DNA from 3 places in the Halobacillus sp. ABD4_316 genome. Region 1 is predicted to be linked to each of the others. Evidence: riboswitches for the same ligand, from Rfam matches in the RefSeq annotation. Region 1 holds a riboswitch; each other region holds the start of a gene.
What was found. A riboswitch is a leader RNA that binds a small molecule or an ion and turns the genes downstream of it on or off. The one in region 1 is predicted to bind S-adenosylmethionine.

Region 1 (8,170 bases):
CATATTCACCTTTCCGGTCTCGTGCCAGGTAAAGTTGGAATGAATATCCTTCCAATGAAATGGAGCGCCTTCCCTCCATTCGCGTCCGACTTGGTAGTCTCCCTTCTCCGGAGGGATTGTCGCGTTTGTCATAGATGTACCTCCTTATCGTTTCGTAAAGTCCAGTTCCTTGAGGATCTGCTCTTTCAATTCACCTAGAACGGCATCGCCACGCTTTCTCGGCTTCGGCCTCTGGATGAACAGTTCCGACTCGATCTGTCCCGGCTGCCCTCTCATGATGACAATGCGGTCACACAGATATAGAGCTTCATCAATATCGTGAGTCACAAGGAGTGTTGTCGTATGGTGTTTCTCCCATATAGAAAGCAGAAGGTCCTGCAGCTGCATTTTCGTAAAAGCATCCAGGGCACTGAAGGGTTCATCAAGGAGAAGGATGTCAGGCTGGCTGAGCAGCGACCTTGCGATAGCAGCCCGCTGTGCCATACCACCGGATAAGTCCTTTGGATAATGATGCTCAAACCCCTTTAATCCTACAGTTTCTATCAGTTCCAAGGCGGGCTCCTTTTTGGACGGCCTGGAAAAACCGAACGTGACGTTGTCAAGGACATCCAGCCACGGCATCAGACGCGGTTCTTGAAACATCATCCCAAAGGCACTCTCACGGTTTTCAGACTTTGTCTGGATGCTCCCTTCGTACTCCTGATCCAGACCGGAAAGAACACGAAGAAGCGTACTCTTCCCACATCCACTCGTGCCGAGCACTCCGACAACTTCTCCTCTTTTTACCTGTAAATCTATATTTTCAAATCCTGTCGTTCCGGATTGGAACGTTCGTGACACTTGATTGACTGCCAGCACATGGATCGTTCCTTTCTGTCAGGCATTTTCTAAATTATCCTGCCACTTCAATGCTCTCGTCTGTATTCTCTTCAATATTTCATCCGTAACCTTGCCGAAAACAGCAAAGAGCAGGATGCTTCCTATAACAAGGGCAGGGGCAGACGTATTCTGACCGTACACCATCAAATAACCAAGTCCCTGGCTGGCACCCAGCAGCTCAGCGGCCACTACGAACATCCAGCCGAGGCTGAGACCGCTCCTGAGACCAACGATGAAAGATGGAAGCGCGGCAGGAAGAATGATTTTTTTAATCTGCTGCAGACTCGTAAAGTGATAGATACGCCCGACTTCGATCAGTTTACGATCGACTCCCTGAATGCCTGACGTTAAATTTAAATACACAGGGAAAAATACCCCTACAGCAACAAGCGTAATTTTCGACGCTTCACCGATGCCGATCCAAAGGACGAACAAAGGCACCCAGGCAAGCGATGGGATCGCTCTAAGGGCCTGGAGCATCGGATCAAGCAGCTGACGGGCGATCCGGCTGTACCCTGTAGCCGCTCCCAGTACAACAGCCGCGGCCAGACCAGCAAGAAATCCTGCAAAAACACGGTAGAGGGTGATGCTGATGTGCCCCCACAATTCCCCTTCCTGTGCCATGCCGGTCATTTCTTCAACGACAGCTGTTGGAGAAGGAAGCAGGTAAGGAGCCACCCATCCCGCCCGGGAAGCTGTTTCCCACAGAATAAGGATGAGCACCGGGAGGACCAGCCCTAACAACGCCCCTCCCCACTTCCTTTTAGGAGCCGGTTTGATTTTCGTTCGCTGCACAGCTGGTGATGAAACAGCAGCTTCTGTACGACTGGACATCGTTGGACCTCCTTATTCAATCACTTCTTCTGCAAATTCCGGCCGGACAAGATCTTCCGTCAACTGATCAATATCCACATCCGGTTTGATCACTTCTTCTTCCTGAAGGACCGTGCCGGCTCCTTGAATCGTTTCTTTTAAAGCAGCTCCCGGAACAGGATCCGACAGGTCGTTGCGATCCAGGCTTTTCTTCGCTACCTCAAGATCGAGATTGGCTTCCTCGGCCAGAATTTCAGCGGCTTCATCCGGGTGTTCTATCGTCCACTCCCGCGCTTTTTCGTAGGCTTTAATCACATCTTTGACGACGTCAGGATGGTCATCCGCAAACGCAGAGCGGACGTTCAACGTTCCGTACGTATTGAATTCAGGCTTACGGTAAAACAACTCTGCCCCTGCTTCCAGTTCATTACGTGCCATGTGGGGATCAAGCCCTGCCCATGCATCGACATTGCCGGAGTTCAAGGCAGAAGCCCCTTCGGGATGCTGCAGATTGACAAGCTCAATATCATCCACACTCAGTCCGTGGTCCTTTAAAGCACGAACAAGAAAAATATAAGGGTCGGTTCCAAGCGTGGCGGCGACTTTCTTCCCTTTTAAATCCTCTACAGTAGATATGCCAGAATCCGGATTCGTGACTAAAGCCGTCCATTCCGGCTTGGAATAGAGATAGACGGATTCTACAGGAGCATTATTCGCTTTAGCCATCAACGCGGCTGCTCCGGCTGTAGAACCAAAATCAACGCTGCTTGAATTCAAAAACTCAAGCGCCTTGTTGCTTCCCTGGCTGAGCACCCATTCCACTTCGATGCCCTGTTCTTCAAACGCTTCCTCGGCCCATCCCTTTTCTTTCAAGACCAGACTGGTTGGAGAGTAGTAGGCATAATCAAGGGTTACCTTATCCGGCTGATCCTCCTGACCTTCGGCATTACTTGAACAACCGGCAAGCCCGATGGCGGCCGCTGCACTGAGGACAGCTATGGCTTTTTTCCAATTCATCTTTTTACCCCTTCCCCTATTTAAATTTCGCATGCGTACGTATCTATGCTTCCGCGCAGCCGCTGTGCTTCTTTGTAGGTACAACGGTTATGGACAACTTCCAGACCTGCTTCACTGGCAATTTCCGCTGCTTTTGGAGAAATGACACCTTCCTGGAGCCAGAACACACCAGGCTGGATGTCCGCTGCTTCCCGGGCAATCTCAATGGCGGCCTCAGGGCTGCGGAACACCTGGACGACGTCGATGCTGAATGGGATCGATCTCAAATCCGGGTAAGCTTTCTCGCCAAGCACCTCCTCCTCCCGAGGGTTCACCGGGACGATCTGATACCCGAGCCGCTGCATTTTTCTTGCGAGTCGGTGACTCGGACGGGAAGGCTTTCCACTGAGACCGACGACAGCCAGGCGTTTCGGACGTGTTTCTCCTCCTTCTGTAATCTTCGCAGAGCTGAGCGCCCACTTGATGACACCTTCATCATTCTCTGTGATTGCCCGCTTTCCGGAATCATTGCCTGTTGCCTTGGCAATGGCCCGATCCAGGTCATTGATTAAATCCTTGCTGGATTCGAGTCCGATGGAAAGACGAATCAGCTCTTCCGTCACTCCGGTCGCCGCAAGCTCTTCAACAGAAAGCTGCTGGTGGGTCGTAGACGCCGGGTGGATGATCAGAGATTTCGCATCGCCGACATTGGCGACATGGGACCACAACGAGATGTTGTTGATCACCTGACTCCCAGCTTCTCTGCCTCCTTTGATTCCAAATACGACAATGGAACCGTAGCCGCCCTCTAAATATTGATTGGCCAGTTCATGGGCCGGATGGTTTTTCAAGCCGGGGTAGGAAACCCACTCCACATCGGGGTGTTCCGCCAAGTATTCAGCCACTTCCCGGGCATTATCTGAATGACGTTCCACCCGCAAATGTAGCGTTTCAAGTCCCTGGAGCAGAAGGAAAGCGTTCTGCGGACTGAGGCAGGAGCCAAAGTCACGAAGCAGCTGAACCCTGAGTTTTGTAATGTAGGCGAGCGTGCCGAAATCGGCTGTATAAACGATCCCGTTGTAGCTCGGATCCGGCTCTGTGAAAACAGGGAACTTTCCATTGCCCCAGTCAAACTGCCCGCCGTCGACAACGACGCCGCCGATAGCTGTTCCATGGCCACCAATCCATTTCGTGGCCGAATGGACGACAATGTCAGCTCCGTGTTCAATCGGACGGCACGTGTAAGGTGTGGCAAACGTGTTATCGACGATCAATGGAACCTGATGTTCATGGGCAATGGCGGACACCTTCTCAAAATCAAGCACGTGAAGACTCGGGTTGCCGATGGTCTCAGCGAAGACGGCCTTCGTATTCTCATTGATGGCCTGTCTGAAATTGTCCGGATCGACCGGGTCAACAAAATGAACATTAATGCCATACCGCGGTAAAGTGTTGGCGAATAAATTATAAGTTCCGCCGTATAAATTGGATGCTGCCACGACTTCATCTCCTGCACCAGCTACATTCAAAATGGCCAGTGCAATGGCGGACATGCCTGAAGCCGTCGCTACCGAGGCTACTCCGCCTTCCAGAAGAGCCATGCGTTTTTCGAATACGTCCACCGTCGGATTTCCGAGCCGGGAGTAAATATTCCCCGGTTCATCGAGGGCAAAAAGGCTCTGGGCGTGATCGGTATCATGAAACACATAGGATGTGGTCTGGTAAATCGGAACGGCCCTTGAACCGGTCGTAGGATCTGGTGACTGTCCACCGTGCAGAGAAATGGTATCAATATCGTAGCCTTCAAAAGAGTTGGTCATTGTATGGCCTCCTAAAGTTTATTATTCTCATCATTTTAATCAGTTTTAAAAAGAAACTGGTCCTTACAGCGTCTTTATCCATGCAAAAAGCCCTCTTCCATATAAGAAGAGGGCTGAACGTGCTGATATCCTCCTCTTATCTACCAGATCCATGATCTGTAGGACTTGGCACCTTTTCAAACCGATGTTTGAAGGTTGCCGGGCTTCACAGGGCCTATTCCCTCAGCCGCTCTTAATAAGAGTACTAGTTATTTAATTTTGATTATGTTGTGAATTATAGCTGACCATCTGCATCAATGTCAATAACATTCTGAATTTTTATTTTATTGAAGCGTCAATGGTTCTTTTCAGCTGATGAATGATATCTTCATCGCTCTCAATTCCTATGGATAAGCGGATGACGTAATCGTTCACTCCGATTTTTTCACGTTCAGTTTCTGACAGAGCCCTGTGCGACGTACGGACAGGGTAGGACACAGTTGTCTGGACACCAGCGAGTGTCGGTGCAATTTTGATCCATCCAAGAGATTTGAAAAAGGCTTCCACATCCACGCTCTCATTGAGCTCGATGGTAACAATCGCTCCATGACCACGTTCAGATACGTATTCAGGATAAAACACCTTTTTAACCCCAATATGCTCCCGAAGTGCCTCTGCAACACTTTTTGCATTCGCAGACTGTTGTTTCATCCGGAGTGCAAGGGTTTTGGCTCCTCTCTGGGTCAACCAAGCTTCAAACGGACTTAAATTTGCTCCAAGAGTCACGATTTTCTGGGCTGCTTTGGAAATCAATGCTTCCGAACCGGCAAGGACGCCGCACGTGACATCACTATGACCGCCTATGTATTTCGTTGCACTGTGCACAACAAGGTCCACTCCATACTGATAGGGCTGGACAAGATAGGGGGTGGCGAATGTATTATCCACCATCGTCTTTATGCCGTGTTTTTGAGCGAGACTGCTCAGACCTTTCAAGTCTTCCACGCGTAGGAACGGGTTGGAAATCGATTCCGTATAAAGCAGATGGGTATGAGGCTGGATGGATTTCTCCACCTCGTCCAAATTGTTAAAGGATACCATGGTGACGTCGATTCCGAAGGATGGCAGTTCTTTAGTCAGGAGTTTGTGCGTACCTCCATACACATCTTCTGCGGCTACAATATGGCCTCCGGGTTCAACAGCCGCCAGAATGCCTGCAAGGATGGCTGACATTCCTGAGGAGGAAGCGACTCCAGATGGAGCACCTTCGAGCTCAGCAACCGTTCCCGCAAGTTCATCGGTATTCGGATTTTTTTCTCTTGTATATAAGTATGGACTTTCCCCTTCATAGTAACTTTCCAGATGGTCCAGGTCCTTGAAGGTAAAGGCGGATGTCTGATAAATCGGTGTCGTCTTGCTGTTATGCACCTGTGATTGATCCTGTTTATGGTGGACAATTTTTGTTTCAAAGCTTGGGTGTGTCATTCGTCGACTCCTTTCTGATCACTTAATCAAAAATTATATCGATGGAGAGGTGTTATTGTCAAAGTTTTTCGACATATTCAGACAAAGCCTTCAGCAACTGGCTTTGATAGGCAGGGGTATGAGGAACAAATGATTCCGCCTTCATAGTTTCTGATTCCCCGGTGCAAATCGAAACACCTGCAGCCACTTCCCTCTCTCCCGTCATTAAGAAGGATAACTGATCCAGAGGGATGGCAAGAACGTCAGCCACTTCAACTCCCACCGGCATATCCCCGCCAGGCCAATGATAGAAAAACAACCGGCAGATTTCCCGGTCCACCTTGTCTTTCCCAATCAATTCCTCCTTCACATATCCTGCCGGTGTTAAAGCAGAACGTTCCAGTGACAGCCCCAATTCTTCCTGAATTTCGCGCAGTCCCCCTTTCATCAATCCCTCTCCTGCTTCGATGTGTCCGGCGGCCGTTATATCATATAAGCCGGGATAATCTTCTTTATCAAAGGCCCTTTTCTGCATCAGCACATGCCACTTTGTATCGATTTTATTTACAAACCAGCAGTGAAACGTTTCGTGCCAGTCTCCATCTCTGTGAACCTCCCCGCGTGCCTTAACACCCGTTTTTTCTTCCTTTTCATTAAAAATATCCAGCATTTCCTCCATCTCTTAAGCCCCTCTCCCTATATACGGATCTTTCTGTGATTACGATCTATGATATCCAGAAGTTTAATTTAACAGCAAGGAGGAAACCTTAAACAAAAGGAGGTGGAACGATGAGCGAAAAGAAAACACGCCGCGGCCGTGTCGAACGATCGAATGAGGCGGCAGAAGCTTTTAACCGGTCAGCAAAATTCAATCAGGCTTTCTCCCACGAGCCCCCGCAAGCCTTACAGGAAGATCATAACCATTCGGAAGGAGACTCCCTGCTCCATCATTACTCCGATGACGAAAAATGACCTGCGTTTATCCGCGGGTTATTTTTATGACCTCTCAAAAATATAGAAAATTCTGTTAGTATAGAAGGGAGCGTGACAAGCATGATGAAAGGGTGAATTCACCATGGGGGAAAACATAGGAAAATGGAAGTGGCTCATCATTGGCGCTGTCCTGACCCTTTTTGCAGGAGGTACATACATTTATACAGGTTCTCAAGACTCCTCCAAATTGGTTCACGAAGAAGACGGTTCCTTACATAGAAAAGCCAAGCCTGTCGATATGGAAGACGTTCCTGGCAGCTGGAAGGAAATCGAGTCAGAGGAGCGTCTTCACGAGTTTTTTGAAGAGCGCATTCCGGGCCTGGCCCTTGCACGGGAAGAAGGGCTGACCACAACAACCGAAGCTTCGGCTTCGCTGCCGGGACGCGACGGCAGGGCTCAGATTTACGAAGTGTGGCATGGGGAACAATTCATCCACTTCTTGTACCGTATTGATTTATCTGCCCTCGTTTCTGAGACGGAGGAAACGGAGGGGATCGGGAATATGCCGTCGCTGCATTCCATCCATATGAAAGCGACAGAGGATAACGGTGCCCAGACATTGGACCTCAGGCAGGATGGGGTTGGTAACCAGGAAGCTGTGATCTACGAAAACCGCCTGTATGGAGCAGTCTCCACCCCTCCGGTCAATGACCCTTGGGAACTAAATGATTTTGAGACGAAGGTTGAAGAGGTTAACCGGACGGTTCCCACATCCCTGACCTTTCAAATGGACGGCGAGACCTATGAAACAGAAGCCGCACCTGTTTCTTATGTATACAATGAGGAAGCGAATATCTTGAAAACATTCACCACCACCGGGACCTACGAAAAAGATGGTCTTGTCATTGAACCCGAAGAAGTCCAAGTCCGAGCATCCTATGGAAAAGTGAGAATGGCCATTGAAGATGAAGATGATGTGTTCAATCATACGATGAATTCCTACTTTAAGATGGACACAGGCGAGAAGATCCCGGTATTTCTCGGTTATGATCAGGAAGAGAACGCCGGCACTTATGAAGGGCGGTTTCAACCATTAGGAGAGATTCCTGAAGAGCTTACGCTTGTTGTAGAAGATATCCACCTTAAGGAAGATGCCTCTTATTCGTTTACTGTAGATATAGACCATATGGACTTGAACGCGTCTACTTCTAAACGGATCAGCGAAAAAATCGGAGAAGCGCGCCAAACGGATATTTACCTGGACAGCGTGGAAACAACAAGTGACC
Region 2 (8,170 bases), on a different contig from region 1:
CTACACAACAGGACAGTTCCCAGCAGGACAGCCCGTATCAAAATCTCGAATCAACCGGAACAACGCTGTTTGAGATGATTCGTGAGAACTCACTCGAGAGTAACCGACCGCCAAACTATACTCATTTAAAATCGATTTTATTCTCAACCAGGCTGCTCGAAAAAGAGAAGCTCAGCCAACTGATTGACCTTTATATCCGCGACCACGAATTCCGCCGGACTGTTCCAGTATTCATTACAATGGATCCTGTTCAGAACATATTCAACGCCCAGCCGGAAAAAGAGCTGTTTCCATCCATCCAAATTAAAGAATTAAGTGAAAACTACCATAAGAATAATACCAACCCTAAAAACTTAACGATCGGAGATATGTCCCAGTATATTTCAGAAAAAAGAAGCTTTATTATACCTGGAATGGCTATGATTAATGGAAATATCAAATCCTACGGAGCCGGCGTCATTTTAGGAAAAACGTCCCAATATATCGGCTGGATTCCACTTGAAAAGATGGAAGGCGTCCGTTACCTCCATAACAATGTGGAAGGTGGATACATTTATTTAAGCGAAAAAAATATCGTAGACGGACCCGTCGTTCTGGAAATTAAGGGGGCGGATTCCAAATTTGACGTTTCCTTCTCTGACGGGGAACTTTCCATGAGTGTTGATGTAAAGGTGACCACATCCCTTGGCGAGGACTGGGGCGTCGACCGCAACGTTTTTGAAACGGGTTGGGAAGAAGGAATCAAGAAAGCCGCGGACAAAAATATCGAGGATAAGATCAATGCCATTCTTCAGATCGCGCAGAAAGAATTAAAAACGGATTTTGTCCACCTTTCCCAGTGGGTACGTATCCATCAGCCGGACTATTGGAATAAACATAAAGAGGAGTGGGATGAAATCTTCTCCCAGATGGATATTGATGTGAAAGCAGAAGTTCGTATTAAGGACTTTGGCACACAGAACTTCAACATGGAGTAACATTTTTTGATTCCTCTTCTTCTTCGGTTTACACTTTAGGAGAGAATGTTGGAGAGGATGATTAAAATGGGACAGGAAATCAAGGGAAAAACCGCCTACATTACAGGAGCCGGACGCGGGATCGGAAAAGCCACCGCTCTCAAGCTTGCCTCTGAGGGCGTGCACGTCGGGTTAATGGCCCGCACAGAAGAAGAGTTAAACAAAACAGCAGACGAAGCAAGGGCTTATGGAGTACAAGCCGCTGCAGTCTCTGTAGATATTGCCCGGCAGTCAGACGTAGAACAGGCGGTTGAACAATTAAAAGAGCGTATCGGCTCTGCCGATATCCTCATTAACAATGCCGGCATGGGGCTTTACGGGGATTTCCTGAATATCGATCCTGAAGATTGGAAACGCACCTTTGAAGTCAATGTATTCGGTACCTACCATGTGACCAGGGCGGTCCTCCCCGATATGATGGAGAAAAATCATGGGGATATCATCAACGTTTCTTCAAGCAATGGTATAAAGGGAACTGCAGGATCCACTTCCTACAGCGCCTCGAAATTCGCTATACAGGGAATGACGGAAGCGCTGATGCAGGAAGTGCGCAGAAACAACATCCGTGTCTTCACCCTGAACCCGAGTCTTGTGGCTACAGAGCTTGTCTTTGGAGATCATTTGGAAGAGCAGGATAAGGAAAAATATATGCAGCCGGAGGATATTGCCGAGTATATGACGGCTCAATTGAAGCTTCATCCAAGAATCTTCATTAAACAGTCCCTTCAATGGGCTACCAATCCATTCTAATTTTCAATGGTGTAAAACCCGTCCTGTATTGGTGACACCTCCACGCGGGACGGGATTTATTATGTCATTTCGCTGCGAATAATCCTCAGCTGAGACAGCTCTTTCAACCACTATGCAGATGGAAGATATCAGTGCCTGTTTAAGTCATTGGTAACCTGCCTCTTCCTTATTTATCACTCCAACGGAAAAACCTCGCGGCTAATACTGTAGAAACGACGGCAATGCCGATCAATACAAACACTTCGAATCCATATTCAAAAATGGGTGCTTCGTTCCACGTCCCACGCAGAAGTTCGATCACATAATAAAGCGGAAGGACTTTGGCTGTATATTGGAGGACTTCCGGCATCATTTCCAGGGGAAAAGTAGCCCCTGACAAGAAAATCATCACATTCAAAAACAATGAACTGATCGCAGCCGCAGACTGTGTATTTTTAGCCAATGATGTAATAAAAAGAGCAAAAGGGAAAAAGGCAGCGATACTTAGAAAAAGAGCAGCTAGTGTGCTTCCCATATAAAGTGGAAGTTCCAGGTCATACATCAACATTCCAAATACAAGAAGGAGCAGAGCAGAACAAAGAAAAATCACCGTCCCTTGAACTGTGTGAGCAGCCAGGATCTTCCACGGCTGTAAAGGGGTGGATTGATATCTGCGCAGGACTCCGGTTTCCCTGTAGCCGGCCAAAACGGTTCCCAAGGTGAAAAAGGAAGTGGTCACGATATTTACTCCGATCCAGGAAGGTACAAATAACGCAGCAAATGAAAAGTTTCCTTCAGCATTGTCTCCAAACATGGATCCAAACAGCCAGATCATGACGACTGGAAATAAAAAGGTCCAGAATACACTGAGACGGTCGCGGAAAAACATTTTCGTTTCCAGCTGTGCAAGCTTCCATACGACATTCATCTGGCTTCCTCCTTCTCCAAATACTGGACAAAAAGATCCTCCAACGTCCCTTTAGCAAATTGGAAATGATTTAAGGATAGATTCTCTTGATGACCATAGGCGAAGAGATGATAACTGGTGAGCTGCAGATCGTCACTGTACACTTTAAACGTATCTTCTTCTTTTTCAACTTTGACCACCCCCGGCATAGATGGAAGCTTTACATAAGGAAAATCATCGCTTTGAAATGTGATCAGCATGGCACCACTCTGCTCAAGCAGAACGGAGGGCCGGTCCATTGCTTTCAGTTCACCACTGTAAATCATTGCCACCCGGTCACAGAGCTGTTCAGCCTCTTCCATATAATGGGTTGTCAACACGATAGTGCTTCCTTTCTCTCTCAACCGGCGGATCAACGTCCACATTTCCCTTCTGGCGTGGGGGTCCAGTCCCATACTCGGTTCATCAAGAAAAATGATTTCCGGCTGGTGCAGGGTCGCCAGTGCCAGGGTAACCCTCTGCTTCCATCCTCCTGACAAATCTTCGAAACGGACATTCATTTTCTCCTCCAGCCCCAGCATTTCCACAAGCTGTTGTTTCATTACTTTTCCTGGGTAAAAAGCAGCAAATAAATCCAGGGCTTCTTTCACTTTCATTTTCTTTTGAATGGATGTCGCCTGAAACTGAACACCAATCCGCTGATTCAATTGTTGAAGTTCCCGATTCGGCGTAAGTCCCAGCACATCAATGGTTCCACTGTCAGGCTTCAAAATTCCTTCAATCATTTCCAGCGTCGTTGTCTTGCCCGCTCCATTGGGTCCAATGATCCCAAAAATTTCTCCCTTTTTGACGGAAAATGAGACGCCTTTGACAGCCTGCACTTTTCCGAAGCTTTTGGTCAATCGGTCCACTTTGATTACAACCTCCATTTGCTCTCCACCCCTTCTTCGTCCTTTCTGACCCTTCTTACGTATCACACAGAGATAAGTTTCAGAATAGCAGGAAAAATCACGCGCCTGCTATAGTTCCATCATAAGACCGATGGTTGATAAATTCCTCCAGTTCTGTCCGACACGTCAGATCATCCCGGTCAAATACCATCGTTCCTTCTTCACCTGCATAAACCTCCATTCAAAAAAGCCGCCTTCCAAAGGAAGACGGCTCACATGTTATTCTTCTTTCATCCATTGTGGCTTACCAAAGCCTTCAAACTTTTCATCCATGATTTCCTCAAACTCTTCCGATTCCACAACTTCCTTAATATCCTTGGCAAACTGGGCATCCAGATCTTCGGTCTTGACAGCTACCCGGTTTCTATAATCATCCGGCATATCTTCGAGGGCGAGAGCACTCAGCAGATCCATCTCGGCAGCAAGCGCATAGTTACCAGGAACCATGGATAGATCCTCGCTGTCCACCAGTCGTGGCAGCTGGCCGGCTTCTACTTCAACGAATTCGATTTCTTTTGGATTTTCTACGATATCGTTCAAAGAGGCACGAAGAGGGTCTACATCTTCCTTCAAAGTGACCAGACCTTCATCTTCAAGAATGATCAGCGCTCGGGCCAGGTTCGTCGGGTCATTGGGAATCCCCAGCGTACTGCCTGTTTCAACACCATCGATATTCTGATACTCACTGGAATAAATACCCATAGGTGCTGTTGGAACAACAATGACCTCGGACAGATCCAGGTTGTGTTCTTCGGCAAAGGACTCTAAATAGATTTTGTGCTGGAACAGGTTAGCATCCAGATCACCATTGGCTAACGCTTTGTTAGGCTGCACATAATCCGTAAACTCTTTATTGGTTACTTCATAGCCTTTCTCCTCCAGCAGCGGAGCAATCGCTTCGGTGACCATATCACTGTAAGGACCGGATGTAGCTCCAAAGCGGATGGTTTTCTTCTCTTCTGCATCTGCATTTTCTTCTCCGCCACCACAGGCAGACAAAAAAGTAATGATTGTTAAAGCTGCAAACAAGGTTACGATTTTTTTCATTTTATCTTCCTCCTGAACTTCGTTTCGTCTTGGGTTAACTTTTTTTCACTGTTTTTGCCAGGAAATCCCCAGCGTACTGGACTACCTGAACAAGGACGATCAACACAATAACCGTTGTAAACATGACGAAATTATCATAACGGTAATACCCGTACCGGATGGCGAGGTCGCCGATCCCTCCACCGCCAATTGCGCCGGCCATTGCGGAATACCCGATCAAGCTGATGGCTGTTATCGTTAAACCACTGATCAAGCCCGGCTTGATTTCAGGAAAAATGATATCTTTAATAATCAGCCATGGGGAAGCCCCACATGCGATAGCCGCTTCTATGACGCCTTTATCAATATCCCTGGCGGATGATTCTACAATTCTTGCATAAAAAGGAATCGCTGCGGCCGATAAAGCAACGGAGGCGGCAATCGGTCCTGTTGTCGTACCTAAAAGAAAATTAGTAAATGGGAATAAAAACACAAGCAGGATGATAAATGGAATGGAACGGACAAGGTTTACAAAAATGCCCACAGCTCCTTTGATCCATTTGTTTTCCAAAAAGAAGTCACGGTCGGTAACAAATAGCAGCAACCCCAGAGGCAGACCGGCGATAACGGCTACGCCAAGTCCGATCCCTACCATGATCAATGTTTCCATAAATGATTTATTCAGCTCGGGCCACAGGTTGATCAGCTGATCGATCATGATTCAGCACCTCCACTTCATCCAGTATCGTTTTCAGATTTTCCACAGCTCTCCCGACTTCCTGCGGGTCACCGGTTAATTCCATAACAAATGTACCGAGGGCTTTTTCCTGTATATAATCCACATTTCCATGCAGGATGTTTCCCTTGATTTTATAGTTCTGAAGCAGATCCGACACAACCGTATCTCCCGCCTGTCCGCCGGTAAACTTCATCTGGACAATGGTGCCGCGGCTGTTTTTCAGCAGTTCTTCCGGAACATGGAAATCGATCACTGTTCGAATAAACCGCTTTGTCAAAGCATTTTGAGGAGAGGCGAAAATTTCGTAGGCCGCCCCCTGTTCTACCACTTTTCCTTCTTCCATGACCGCACAACGGTCGCAGATTTCTTTCACCACTTCCATTTCGTGTGTAATCAATACAATGGTCAGTCCAAGCTCCCGGTTGATTTTCTTTAATAGTTTCAGGATCGACTGTGTCGTGTTCGGATCGAGTGCGGAAGTTGCTTCATCGCACAGCAGCACTTTAGGATCGTTGGCCAGTGCCCGGGCAATACTGACCCGCTGCTTCTGCCCTCCACTCAATTGAGCGGGGTACTGATCGGCTTTATCGCTAAGACCTACAAGTTCCAACAGACGCCTGGCACGATCATTGCGCTCCTGTTTTGGTTTACCGGCCGCTTTCAAAGCAAAGGCCACGTTCTCCAAAACCGTTTTCCCCATAGCAAGGTGGAACCCCTGGAAAATCATGCCGATGGACTGTCGTGCTTTTCTAAGGTCCTTTTTGGAGAGAGAAAGCAGATCGATCCCATCGATATAAACCTCTCCTGATGTCGGGCGTTCCAATATGTTCATGCATCGGAGGAGTGTACTCTTACCAGCTCCACTGTATCCGACGATTCCATAGATTTCCCCCTCCTGAATATCGAGAGAAACCTTGTCCACCCCGATCACCTGTTTTTTCTTGGATGTGTAAATTTTACTGAGCTCCTGGATGGAAATCATAACCGTCCTCCTTTACCTAATAAAAAAACTCTCTTCCTTATCAAGAAGAGAGTTTCGCATAACTATCAGCCAAACTCTTATCTCCCGGAATATCATTCCGGCGGATTTAGCACCACTCCACATGGAAGGTTGCTGTGACGTCTACGGGCCTTTCCCTCAGTCACTCTTGATAAGAATTAGTTGTTGCTATTCGTTTATGATTTACAACTTTAACGCATCATTCTGCATTTGTAAACAATTTTCCCAACATTTCATTAATGGACAGGGATGTGCCGGGAAGCCTATTACGTTGTTTAAGTGACTGGAAGAGGAAGGAATAAAAGGAATAACAAAGAAAAGGGAGAGTGAAAGAATGAACAAACAAGGAGAAGACCTGCTTAAAGAATATAGAAATGGCATTGAAACCCTGACCGAACACCTGCCGGAGGCCACAAAAGAATACAATCACTTTACCGGCTCGTTCTTTGAAGACGGAGAACTCAGCAAAGGTACCAAGCACTTAATGGCTCTTGCCATCAGTGTGAAAGATGGAGATGAAGCCAGTATTGCCTATCACATGGATCAGTGCGTCGAAGCAGATTGTTCGGACAAGGAAATTTATGAAACGATGGGTGTATCAGCTGCTTACGGCGGGGGCTCTGCCATGAGTCAGGCCGTCACCACAGGTCTGAACATTCTTCAGGAATTCCGAAACCGTTAAGCTGCAAAACCGGGGGGCCTGCTCCCGGTTTTGTTATTGACATATTATTCTGTCATCTGGATAATGATGGCTATATCATTACCAGAGGTGATCAACCATGAAAAACGTAACTGTACAAGGAGCACCTGCGATTTATAAAGCTGAGCCTGGAATTTTAAGGAATATACCGGAATTGTTGGAAAACCAGGCCTTTGCAAAAGCAGGAATCATTCACGGTGAGCAGTCGTGGAAGGCTGCTCAGCCCTATTTTCCAAAGCTGACGATGCCGGTCCAATCGGAAGCCTATAACGGGGAGTGCTCCCATAAAGAGGTCATGCGTCTCAGTGAAGCCCTGCGGGACTGTGACGTCTTGATCAGCATCGGAGGCGGAAAGGTCCTTGATCTCGGAAAAGCCTGTGCCGATCAATTGAATATTCCAGTCGTGCTCATTCCTACACTAGCCTCAAACTGCGCACCTTGGACGCCGCTCAGTGTGTTTTACGATGATGAAGGGAATTTTGAGGAATACATTATTTATCCACGTAGTACATGGATGCTGCTTGTAGAGCCTGATCTGCTCGTTCGTGCCCCGGAACCTTATCTCAGGGCCGGCATCGGCGATACGCTCGCCAAATGGTATGAAGCGGATGTTCTCACGAGGTCTCTCGCCTCCAAACCGATTTCCGTAGACATTGCGCTGCACGCGGCCGGATTATGCAGGGATGTTCTCATACAAGATGGTACAGAAGCTGTGGAAGCCGTTCGTCAGCAAGCCGTCATACCTGCCCTCATGAGAGTTGTGGAAACCATTATTATGGCTGGCGGTATGGTCGGTGGATACGGGGATAGTTATGGAAGAATCGCCGGAGCCCATTCAATCCATAACGGCTTGACCAAAGTACCGGAAACCCACGCTTTCCTTCACGGAGAAAAAGTGGCTTATGGTATTCTCGTCCAGCTTGCTCTGGAAGGCCGCTTTGATGAAATTGAAGCACTCACCCCTTATTACCAGGAGATGAACCTGCCGGTAACCCTCGATGACTTCAACTTGACCAACAAGGCAGAAGCCATCTCCATAACAGCGGAGCATGCTGTAAAACCGGGGGAATCCATCCGATTAATGAACGTCATGGATGCCGCTC
Region 3 (8,170 bases), on a different contig from region 1:
CTGATAAAACACCCACAGTGGCCAGGCCGATCGCTAAATCGAAGGCTTCTGAAAAACCTAGCTCTTCAAATGTACTTGCCATTCCCGCCGCTGTACCGTGTCCTCCTTCAAAAGCCACTTCAATAAGAGCACCGGCCATCGCTGGAATATCGAAAAAGGGTGTTAAAATCAGCAGTACGACTAACAAGCCGATGACATACTGTCCCCACCCGACGGCCCAGCCAAAGGCAAGCTGAGGGCCGCCGTAGGTCCAGACGTCTTTCAATTTAGGCATAGCCGCTCCCAAGAAGAGAGAAGCAAAAACTACGTTAATCATTAACCCTGGAAGGGCTGACCAAACCTGGATAATCGTATCTGTCATAATGCCGTTCGTTAAGAAATGCCCTTCTGACACAAATTGGGCTGCAATTTTCCCAAGCACCTGCGGACCTAATAATAAAGCTATAAAGCCGCCGATAATCGATGCCGGCAGAAAAAGATCCTGAAATATTTTCACTTTTACTCTGATAATCTTCCCGATGATAAGAAATACACCAATGTATAATAGCGCAAAACCTATTTGTTCCGGACTCATTATCCCATCACCCCGCTGTTTTTAAACTTCAATTCATGAATAACCTTTTCCCCCGATTCCCGCTGAAAAAAGAGTTTTAAACGCTTATGAAAAAAGAAAGACTTTTCAATCATTTCCTTTGAAAAGTCTTTCTTTCTTATACCTCCTATCCTAGATCCCAACCGATCCCCTCTATGGAAATCATCCTCTTTCCTGAACCTGATGACAGGCACTGTTCCTGAACGAAATCGATGATTTTTTGGAGGTGTGGATTCTGAGGGGGTTGTGGCCTTATACGATTCATCAACAAAAGCCGAATTGAAAACGAAATGAACTTCGACCATGGGTAACTTCAGCAAAGAACGAGGTTTACGTTTCATCATCGAATGGGGAATGCTTTACCTACATGTATAATTCGGTCTGTATTATTCCGGCTGCCTTAGTAAAAATAATAGAAAACCCATCTGCTTCTCTATCTTTTCAGCGACTGTGATATTCATCTATACCATAGTTCATATCCTGTCATAGAATGAACTATCTTGATATTGAGGAGGTATATGGTATGAATCATAAACCGTGTAAAAAGGATTGTCATCCCGATGTGGATGTAATCACCTGCAGCTGCTGTGTTACTGGACTAGCTAATGTCATCTCCAGCCGTTTCCGCTGCGGAGATACGATTGGCATCACTTTCTTCGTAGAAGAAGGAGCAGGCATTTTTGTCGGCAGGTATCGAGGACTGGAAGACTATGTTCTTGAAATCGATGATCTACTTGTACCTGGGACAACCAGTTTCATTCCACTATGTGATGTAGGAAGTGTCGAAAAAGGCCTTCCGCTGCAGGAGGAACCTATGCAGATCAGCAAGGTCACCAGGGTGACAGAGTAAACGTATAGATCGACCCTCTCATTGAACAAAGAAAAGGGAGCCACTTTTATCGTGCTCCCTTTTTTTCGTGATGTAATCTGAAATGTCTTCACTCATCCTGATGCATTAGTGGCTCCAGTTCAGCTAGTAAGCGAGTGGTTTCATCCAACAGCTCTTGGTATTGCACAATGCCGGTGATCAATACGGCTGTGTAGACGCCTGTACCCAGTATAAATAAAACTCCCTTCCAAAAAGGATTCAGACTCGTATCCCTCTCTTTGATGCTGGATTTCAATCTTATAAGTTTAGATAGAGGGAAATAGAACAATAGCAGGATATAAGAAAGGAAGGCCGCATACATTTGTCTTAATTGTTTTTCATTCACCCAGAGATACGTCAGTTCTTCCGGCTTGTCCTCCAGCGACTTCCAGCTTATAACAGTTTGATGAACGGTGCTTCCTCTCCAATTATATTCTTCGACCCTCGTTGTCTGATCTCCCAACTCTTTGACGCCTACCCCAAAAGGAGCGGGAGTATCTCCGAATGATACGACATGATACACAATAAAGATAAGAATGATGAATAGAAAATGGATTGCTTTGTACATGCTCTCCTCCTCTCCCACCTTGAGACAACACTTTCATCTTCTATTGAATCTATTTCTCTAAGGTTTCCATCAATATGTAAAAGTACCGGGGATCACCTGTGTTGAAGTACGTATACCACGCTTCCAGGGTTCTTTCCGAAAAAACGTCCAAGTGCTTAAGTATAAGATTCGCAAATAAAAGGGCTCCTGCAGAGCTGGCTGTTATAAGGTTCTGATCCGCTACGGCCTTTACGTCCTTATAATAAGCCTCCCCATCATAGTTCGGACTGACCATTTTAAGATATTCAAGACTGTTGCTGGTATGGAAACGATTGTTTAACAAACCGGCTTCAGCAAGCATCGGTGTGGCCCCACAAATGGCAGCAACCGTCGCCCCACAGTCCAGAAGCTTCGCTGCTTTATGTATGATGGGTTGATGGATACATCGGTTCCACGTATCTGCTCCAGGCAGCAGCAAAACGGTCGAAGGAGAAAGGAGGATCTCATCCGTGGTTATATCAGGTGTAATCCTCATCCCTCCTTTTGTCGTAATTGTTTCTTTTCCTGCCCCTGCCACCTGAAGTGAAACATCTTCCCGTCTTCTTTTAAAGTACTGCCCCGAGTTCAACTCAGCGGTTACATAGCCAAGTTCCCAGTCTGCCAAGGTATCTAAAGCATAGACATAAACGTTCATTCTACCAACCTCCATTTTTTACGCACTTCCCACCACAACCCCTAAGACAGAAAAACCATTCCTGTTAAGACAGAACACATCGCCTGCTCCCCCATACAAAACCTTCTATAAGGGACTACGAAATGCCTTGTATAAAGTTTCATAATGAAGAGAACCCCTCCACCTATAAGTCTACGTTCATTTTCCCATTATCGTCGAAACGGCGCTGCCTTCTTAACTTCCGCTTTTAAATACCGGTGTATTTTTTCCGAAAATTCTATTGATTCTCACTATATTTTCCTGTAATGTATAACGCAAGCGAAAGGATACACGTTGATCAAACGGATCAGCTGCTTTAAAAATTACATACGAACTTATCCAGAGAGGTGTAGGGACTGGCCCTTTGATACCTCAGCAACCAGCCATTGGCACGGTGCTAAATCCAGAAGGCAGTTATACTGCCTTGAAGATAAGGAGTCTTAGATAAATGGAAGGCCCCTTATCAAAGGAGGTCTTTTTTTAATGGAAATATACACCACTTCTTCTGTTAAAAAGAGCTCCATCAGAATCTGTGAGTCAGCATATTCCTTTAGAAGGATGAGCTTTCTAATATATTTATTCAATACCAAATGGAAAGGTTGTTGTGAAATGAAACGATCATTAGAGCAGAGGTTACAGGATGGACCCGTCATTTGTGGAGAAGGTTACTTGTTTGAATTGGAGCGCCGCGGCTATTTACAAGCTGGATCCTTCGTACCGGAAGTAGCGCTGGATAACCCGGAGGCACTCAAACAGACTTATCGAGACTATATGCTTGCGGGCTCCGACGTTGTGTTAGCATTCACGTATAACGGTCACCGCGAAAAAATGAGAATTATTGGAAAAGAAGAATTACTGGAACCGCTCAACCGTCAGGCAATTCGTCTGGCTAAAGAGGTGGCTCAAGAGCATCCAGAGGAAGAAGCTCTTGTGGCTGGGAACGTTTCCAATACCAACCTGTTCAATCCGGATGATCCTGAAGCTGTTGAGAAAACAAGGAGCATGTTTGCAGAGATGATCGGCTGGTGTAAAGAGGAAGGTGTAGATTTCGTGAATGGTGAAACCTTCTACTACTATGAAGAAGCTCTGATTGCTCTTGAAGAAATTCAAAAGCAGGACCTCCCTGCTGTCATCACATTCGGTCTGATGGGGGAGAACGTCTTGCGGGATGGCTATGAAGTCGAAGAGGCCTGCCGCTTATTAGAAGAAAAAGGGGCGCTCGTTGTAGGAATGAACTGTTTCCGCGGTCCGGCAACGATGCAGCCGTACGTTGAGAAAATCCGTAAAACCGTGGACGGTTATGTTGGGGCCCTTCCAATCCCTTACCGGACAACGGAGGAGCATCCTACTTTCTTCAACCTGCCGGACGGTGGCTGTGCCTGCACGCTCCCAACGGAAACAACGTTCCCAACATCTCTCGACCCGCTCTATACGAACCGCTATGAACTGGCGGAATGGGCTAAGGAAGCTCACGGTATCGGTGTGAACTACCTGGGACTCTGCTGTGGAGCGTCTCCGGCTATGCTTCGTGAAGTAGTCGAAACTGTCGGACGCACAGCTGTAAACTCCACGTATTCACCAGATATGAAGAAACACTTCCTATTCGGCAGTGATGACACGCTGCAGGATCATATAACATCGTATAAAACAAAAGCCTAAGCAAAAAAAACGCCTGTCCTACTTGGACAGGCGGCTTTATTAAAACGAAAACGGCAAGGCTCACAATGCATTTGGATTCCCCTGGTTTTCTTCCCTTTTGTATAAGGTGCGTCCTTCCTTAATTGTTTCTTCAATCTGTATTTCTTTGATCTGCATGGGGTCTACTTGGAAGGGGCTCTGATCAAGGATGACCAAATCAGCTAGCTTCCCTGCATGAAGGCTTCCTTTTGTCTCTTCTTCTCCATATTGATAGGCGGCATGAATCGTAACGGCTTGAAGAGCTTCATACACGGTCGTACGCTGTTCTGCTCCAATCGTTACTCCTGTTCTCGTTTTTCTATTCACAGCACTCCAGATCGTTTGAAGCATGTTCGGCTTGATAACAGGAGCGTCCTGATGGAAATTGACAGGAAGACCTTTCTTTATGGCTGATTTAGCCGGACTGATCCGGTTTCCCCGCTCTTCACCGAGGTTTTTCAAGTGGACATCTCCCCAGTAATATGTATGATCAACAAACATAGAGGGGATCATTCCAATCTTCTTCATTTCATCCAGCTGATCATCACGGACGGTCTGGCAGTGAATCATGACCGGTCTGAGCACATCTTTCTCCGGATCTTCCGTTTCTTCTACAGAAGCTTTATAGCTTCTCAGCAGCTGATCGGCTGCTGCATCTCCATTGCAGTGAGTTAACAATTGAACATCGTCTTGAACTGCCTGTTTTGTAAACTGCTTCACCTGCTCATCGCTGTACCAGGCACTGCCTCTATACGTTTCCTCTCCTTCATAAGGTTCCGTAAGCCAGGCTGTTTTCCCCTGCGGAGAGCCATCTAAGAACATTTTGTATCCACCAAGCTTCAAGCGTTTATGGTATTGCTTCGCATAAAGAGGGTTGGATGCAAAGATCTCATTCGGATTGGTGTCCATAAGAGGGTAGGATACGACATCAATAAGCAGTCGGTCCTCTTCAGCTAAGGCTTTACACAACTCGACGAACTGCTGAGAGGCGGCTCCATCCTGCACAGTTGTTATCCCATTCTGTATATAAACGCTCTGTCCTTCTTCCACCATCTTCAAAGCATCCATTTCCATCCCTTGTTGCAGATACGGTTGAATTAATGAAAGACTTGTTTCCTCAAAATATCCGTTTGGTTCCATACTTTCTGCCATCCGGCCAATGGTTCCACCTTCGACTTCCTCCGTTTCGGAATCAACGCCTGCCATTTGCAGAAGAGCGTCGTTAGCACAACCCATGTGAGCGGAAGCGTGAAAAACAAAGAGAGGTCGATCTGTGATCTCGTTCAGGATATCCTTGGCAGGGTGGTGTCCCTCATCCAATATCGTGTGATCATAGCCAAACCCAATAATCACTCCGTCTTGTTCGTCTTCCTGCTGCTCTATGTATTGACGAAGCGTGCGCTTGACATCTTCATAGTTTTCGCAGCCGCTCAGATCTGCCATCCGGGAAACCGGACCTACAAAAGAGATATGCCCGTGGGGGTCAATAAACGAAGGCATTAACGTTTTCCCTTTCAAGTCCACTTTTTCCACCTCTGATGGATGTGCTTCCTTCTCGATTTCCTGAAGTGCGCCCTTACGTTTAATCCATCCATCCTCGATTAAAATCGATTCGACAAACGTATTTTCCTCTTCCATAGTAAGAATATTTCCTCCGTAGTAAATCGTCTGCATGGTCATGTCTCCTCTTGTAATCGTCTAGGTCATGGGGGAAAGGTTCTAATGGTTTGATGTCCATTTTCCCCTTAAGTAATGAAGAGGATAGTATAACATGAGGAAAAAATGACCAAAAAGAGACTTTACACCGGGTTCCTTGCTCCTATTCTTTTAGGTCACCCTATTCATCCATCATGCACACATTTCCTCTTCCAAACCTCCCCTGTATGTTCATAATTCGTCTACTCTGCTCCGTTCTTCTTTTTAAACACCCGGGTCCTTTATACAGGAAAACGGCTGATCCGCTTTCGGGTCAGCCGTTCTGTGCAGGTCTCGGCAATCTTTGCATCATCATCCATACAGACGCCGTTTTTTTAGAAAAGAAGGAACAGAATCTATCCAATCCTTCCATATTCTGATAGCATTCCATATATCAAATCGTATGGAGGAAGTCACAATGAGTCAAAAGTCTGCTCTTTTTTCAATCGGTACAGGCGCCGCTTTATGGGGAATGATCGGTTTTTTCGTCACGTATTTGTACAACATCGGGTTCACTCCTGCACAAGTCGTGTCGCTGAGGGTTTTATCAGCCAGCCTGCTTCTGGGGATTTACCTATTATCAAAAGACCGCCGCTTCTTTAAAATAAAAGCAGGCGACAGCCGATACTTTATCGGGACGGGGATCATCAGTATCGTCCTCTTTAACTGGTGCTTGTTCAGTGCGATTGAGGAAACGTCTATTTCTGTAGCATCCATCCTTCTCTACACAGCTCCGGCGTTTGTCACAATGCTTTCAAGACTGATTTTCAAAGAATCATTGACGTTGCGGAAAGTCTCTGCTCTTTTGATTACCTTTCTTGGCTGTGCCCTTGTCGTCGGCTTTGTTCCACATTCAGAACAATCCATTTCCATGTATGGACTGATTCTTGGACTTGGATCAGGATTCTTTTATGCGTTATACAGTATTTTCGGGAAGTTTGCCCTTGTGCACTATGATTCACTGACGGTTACCTTTTATACGTTTGTATTCGCATCAATCGCTATCGTGCCATTCAGCGGCCTTTGGAATGAGGCTTCTTTATTTTCAACCGTATCCACATGGCTCTATGTACTGGGGCTGGGGCTCTTATCTACGATGCTTCCGTTTATTCTATACACGAAAGGTTTGAGTTTCATAGAATCGAGCAAGGCCTCCATTATCGCTACCATTGAACCAGTGGTCGCCACACTCATGGGTTTTCTCGTCTTTCGGGAGCAGTTGACCTTTTGGCAGTACGCAGGGGTCGGCCTCGTCATTACGGCTGTCATCGTCGTACAGGAATCAAAGAAAAACAGCAGCGCCACCCACCGGGAAACGGAAAGATCAGCCGTCAACCAGCTTCGGGGTTGATGGATCCTTCATTTCACAGCCGTCTATTTCTACATAAAAAGGAACCGTTCATTTTATTCAATGAACGGTTCTTTTTATATGTTATCAATCATTTCCGTTTACTTACTGAGCTGTATATCCACCATCAATAAGAACGGTTTGGCCTGTTACACTTTTCGCCTTGTCACTGGCAAGGAACATAGAGTAGTCTGCAATTTCTTCTACTTGAAGCAGGCGTTTTTGAGGAACTAGTGGATAAATAACTTCCTCCAACACCTTTTCCAGTTCCACGCCACGGGATTTGGCAAGATCCTTCAATTGACCACGTACAAGTGGTGTATCTACATACCCAGGGGCTACAGCGTTGACTGTGATGCCATGTTCTGCACCTTCAAGGGCACTTACTTTCGTCAAGCCGATGACTCCGTGCTTGGCACTGTTATATGCGGCTTTACCAGAGAATCCGATGACACCGTTAATGGAAGCCATGTTCAGGATACGTCCCTGCCCCTGCTCCTTCATAATCGGGAAGACCGCTTTCGTTGCGATGAATGGTGCTGTCAGCATGATGTCCTGCATCAACTTGAATTTTTCTGTTGGGAATTCTTCAAGAGGAGATACGTGCTGAAGCCCTGCGTTATTGATAAGTACGTCAATGCGGCCATAGGTTTCAACCGTCTGGTTAATAGCGGCATTGATTTCGTCTTCGCTCGTAACATCCGCTTTTACCCCCATAGCCGTTAAGTTCT

Region 2: it holds a riboswitch for S-adenosylmethionine, as region 1 does, so the genes downstream of both, ACXAJH_RS03900 (methionine ABC transporter ATP-binding protein) here and ACXAJH_RS17920 (PLP-dependent aspartate aminotransferase family protein) in region 1, are expected to answer to the same signal.
Region 3: it holds a riboswitch for S-adenosylmethionine, as region 1 does, so the genes downstream of both, ACXAJH_RS04475 (homocysteine S-methyltransferase family protein) here and ACXAJH_RS17920 (PLP-dependent aspartate aminotransferase family protein) in region 1, are expected to answer to the same signal.

What each region holds. Positions count from the first base shown of each region.
Region 1 covers NZ_JBSWZA010000006.1:17,364-25,533, reverse strand. The annotation lists gene acsA (acetate--CoA ligase) at 1-132, opposite strand, end outside; gene ACXAJH_RS17935 (ABC transporter ATP-binding protein) at 145-858, opposite strand; gene ACXAJH_RS17930 (ABC transporter permease) at 877-1,713, opposite strand; gene ACXAJH_RS17925 (aliphatic sulfonate ABC transporter substrate-binding protein) at 1,726-2,709, opposite strand; gene ACXAJH_RS17920 (PLP-dependent aspartate aminotransferase family protein) at 2,730-4,508, opposite strand; SAM riboswitch class I at 4,642-4,750, opposite strand; gene ACXAJH_RS17915 (trans-sulfuration enzyme family protein) at 4,827-5,972, opposite strand; gene ACXAJH_RS17910 (NUDIX hydrolase) at 6,031-6,630, opposite strand; gene ACXAJH_RS17905 (hypothetical protein) at 6,741-6,923, shown strand; gene ACXAJH_RS17900 (hypothetical protein) at 7,027-8,170, shown strand, end outside.
Region 2 covers NZ_JBSWZA010000001.1:713,240-721,409, forward strand. The annotation lists gene ACXAJH_RS03865 (Ger(x)C family spore germination protein) at 1-977, shown strand, start outside; gene ACXAJH_RS03870 (3-ketoacyl-ACP reductase) at 1,044-1,766, shown strand; gene ACXAJH_RS03875 (ABC transporter permease) at 1,933-2,673, opposite strand; gene ACXAJH_RS03880 (ABC transporter ATP-binding protein) at 2,670-3,581, opposite strand; gene ACXAJH_RS03885 (hypothetical protein) at 3,661-3,783, opposite strand; gene ACXAJH_RS03890 (MetQ/NlpA family ABC transporter substrate-binding protein) at 3,822-4,649, opposite strand; gene ACXAJH_RS03895 (methionine ABC transporter permease) at 4,684-5,349, opposite strand; gene ACXAJH_RS03900 (methionine ABC transporter ATP-binding protein) at 5,306-6,349, opposite strand; SAM riboswitch class I at 6,424-6,525, opposite strand; gene ACXAJH_RS03905 (carboxymuconolactone decarboxylase family protein) at 6,702-7,049, shown strand; gene ACXAJH_RS03910 (iron-containing alcohol dehydrogenase family protein) at 7,147-8,170, shown strand, end outside.
Region 3 covers NZ_JBSWZA010000001.1:820,229-828,398, forward strand. The annotation lists gene ACXAJH_RS04450 (sodium/glutamate symporter) at 1-574, opposite strand, end outside; gene ACXAJH_RS04455 (hypothetical protein) at 574-936, opposite strand; gene ACXAJH_RS04460 (hypothetical protein) at 1,116-1,442, shown strand; gene ACXAJH_RS04465 (hypothetical protein) at 1,531-2,028, opposite strand; gene ACXAJH_RS04470 (DJ-1/PfpI family protein) at 2,078-2,701, opposite strand; SAM riboswitch class I at 3,052-3,156, shown strand; gene ACXAJH_RS04475 (homocysteine S-methyltransferase family protein) at 3,329-4,378, shown strand; gene ACXAJH_RS04480 (amidohydrolase) at 4,439-6,070, opposite strand; gene ACXAJH_RS04485 (DMT family transporter) at 6,510-7,442, shown strand; gene ACXAJH_RS04490 (3-hydroxybutyrate dehydrogenase) at 7,545-8,170, opposite strand, start outside.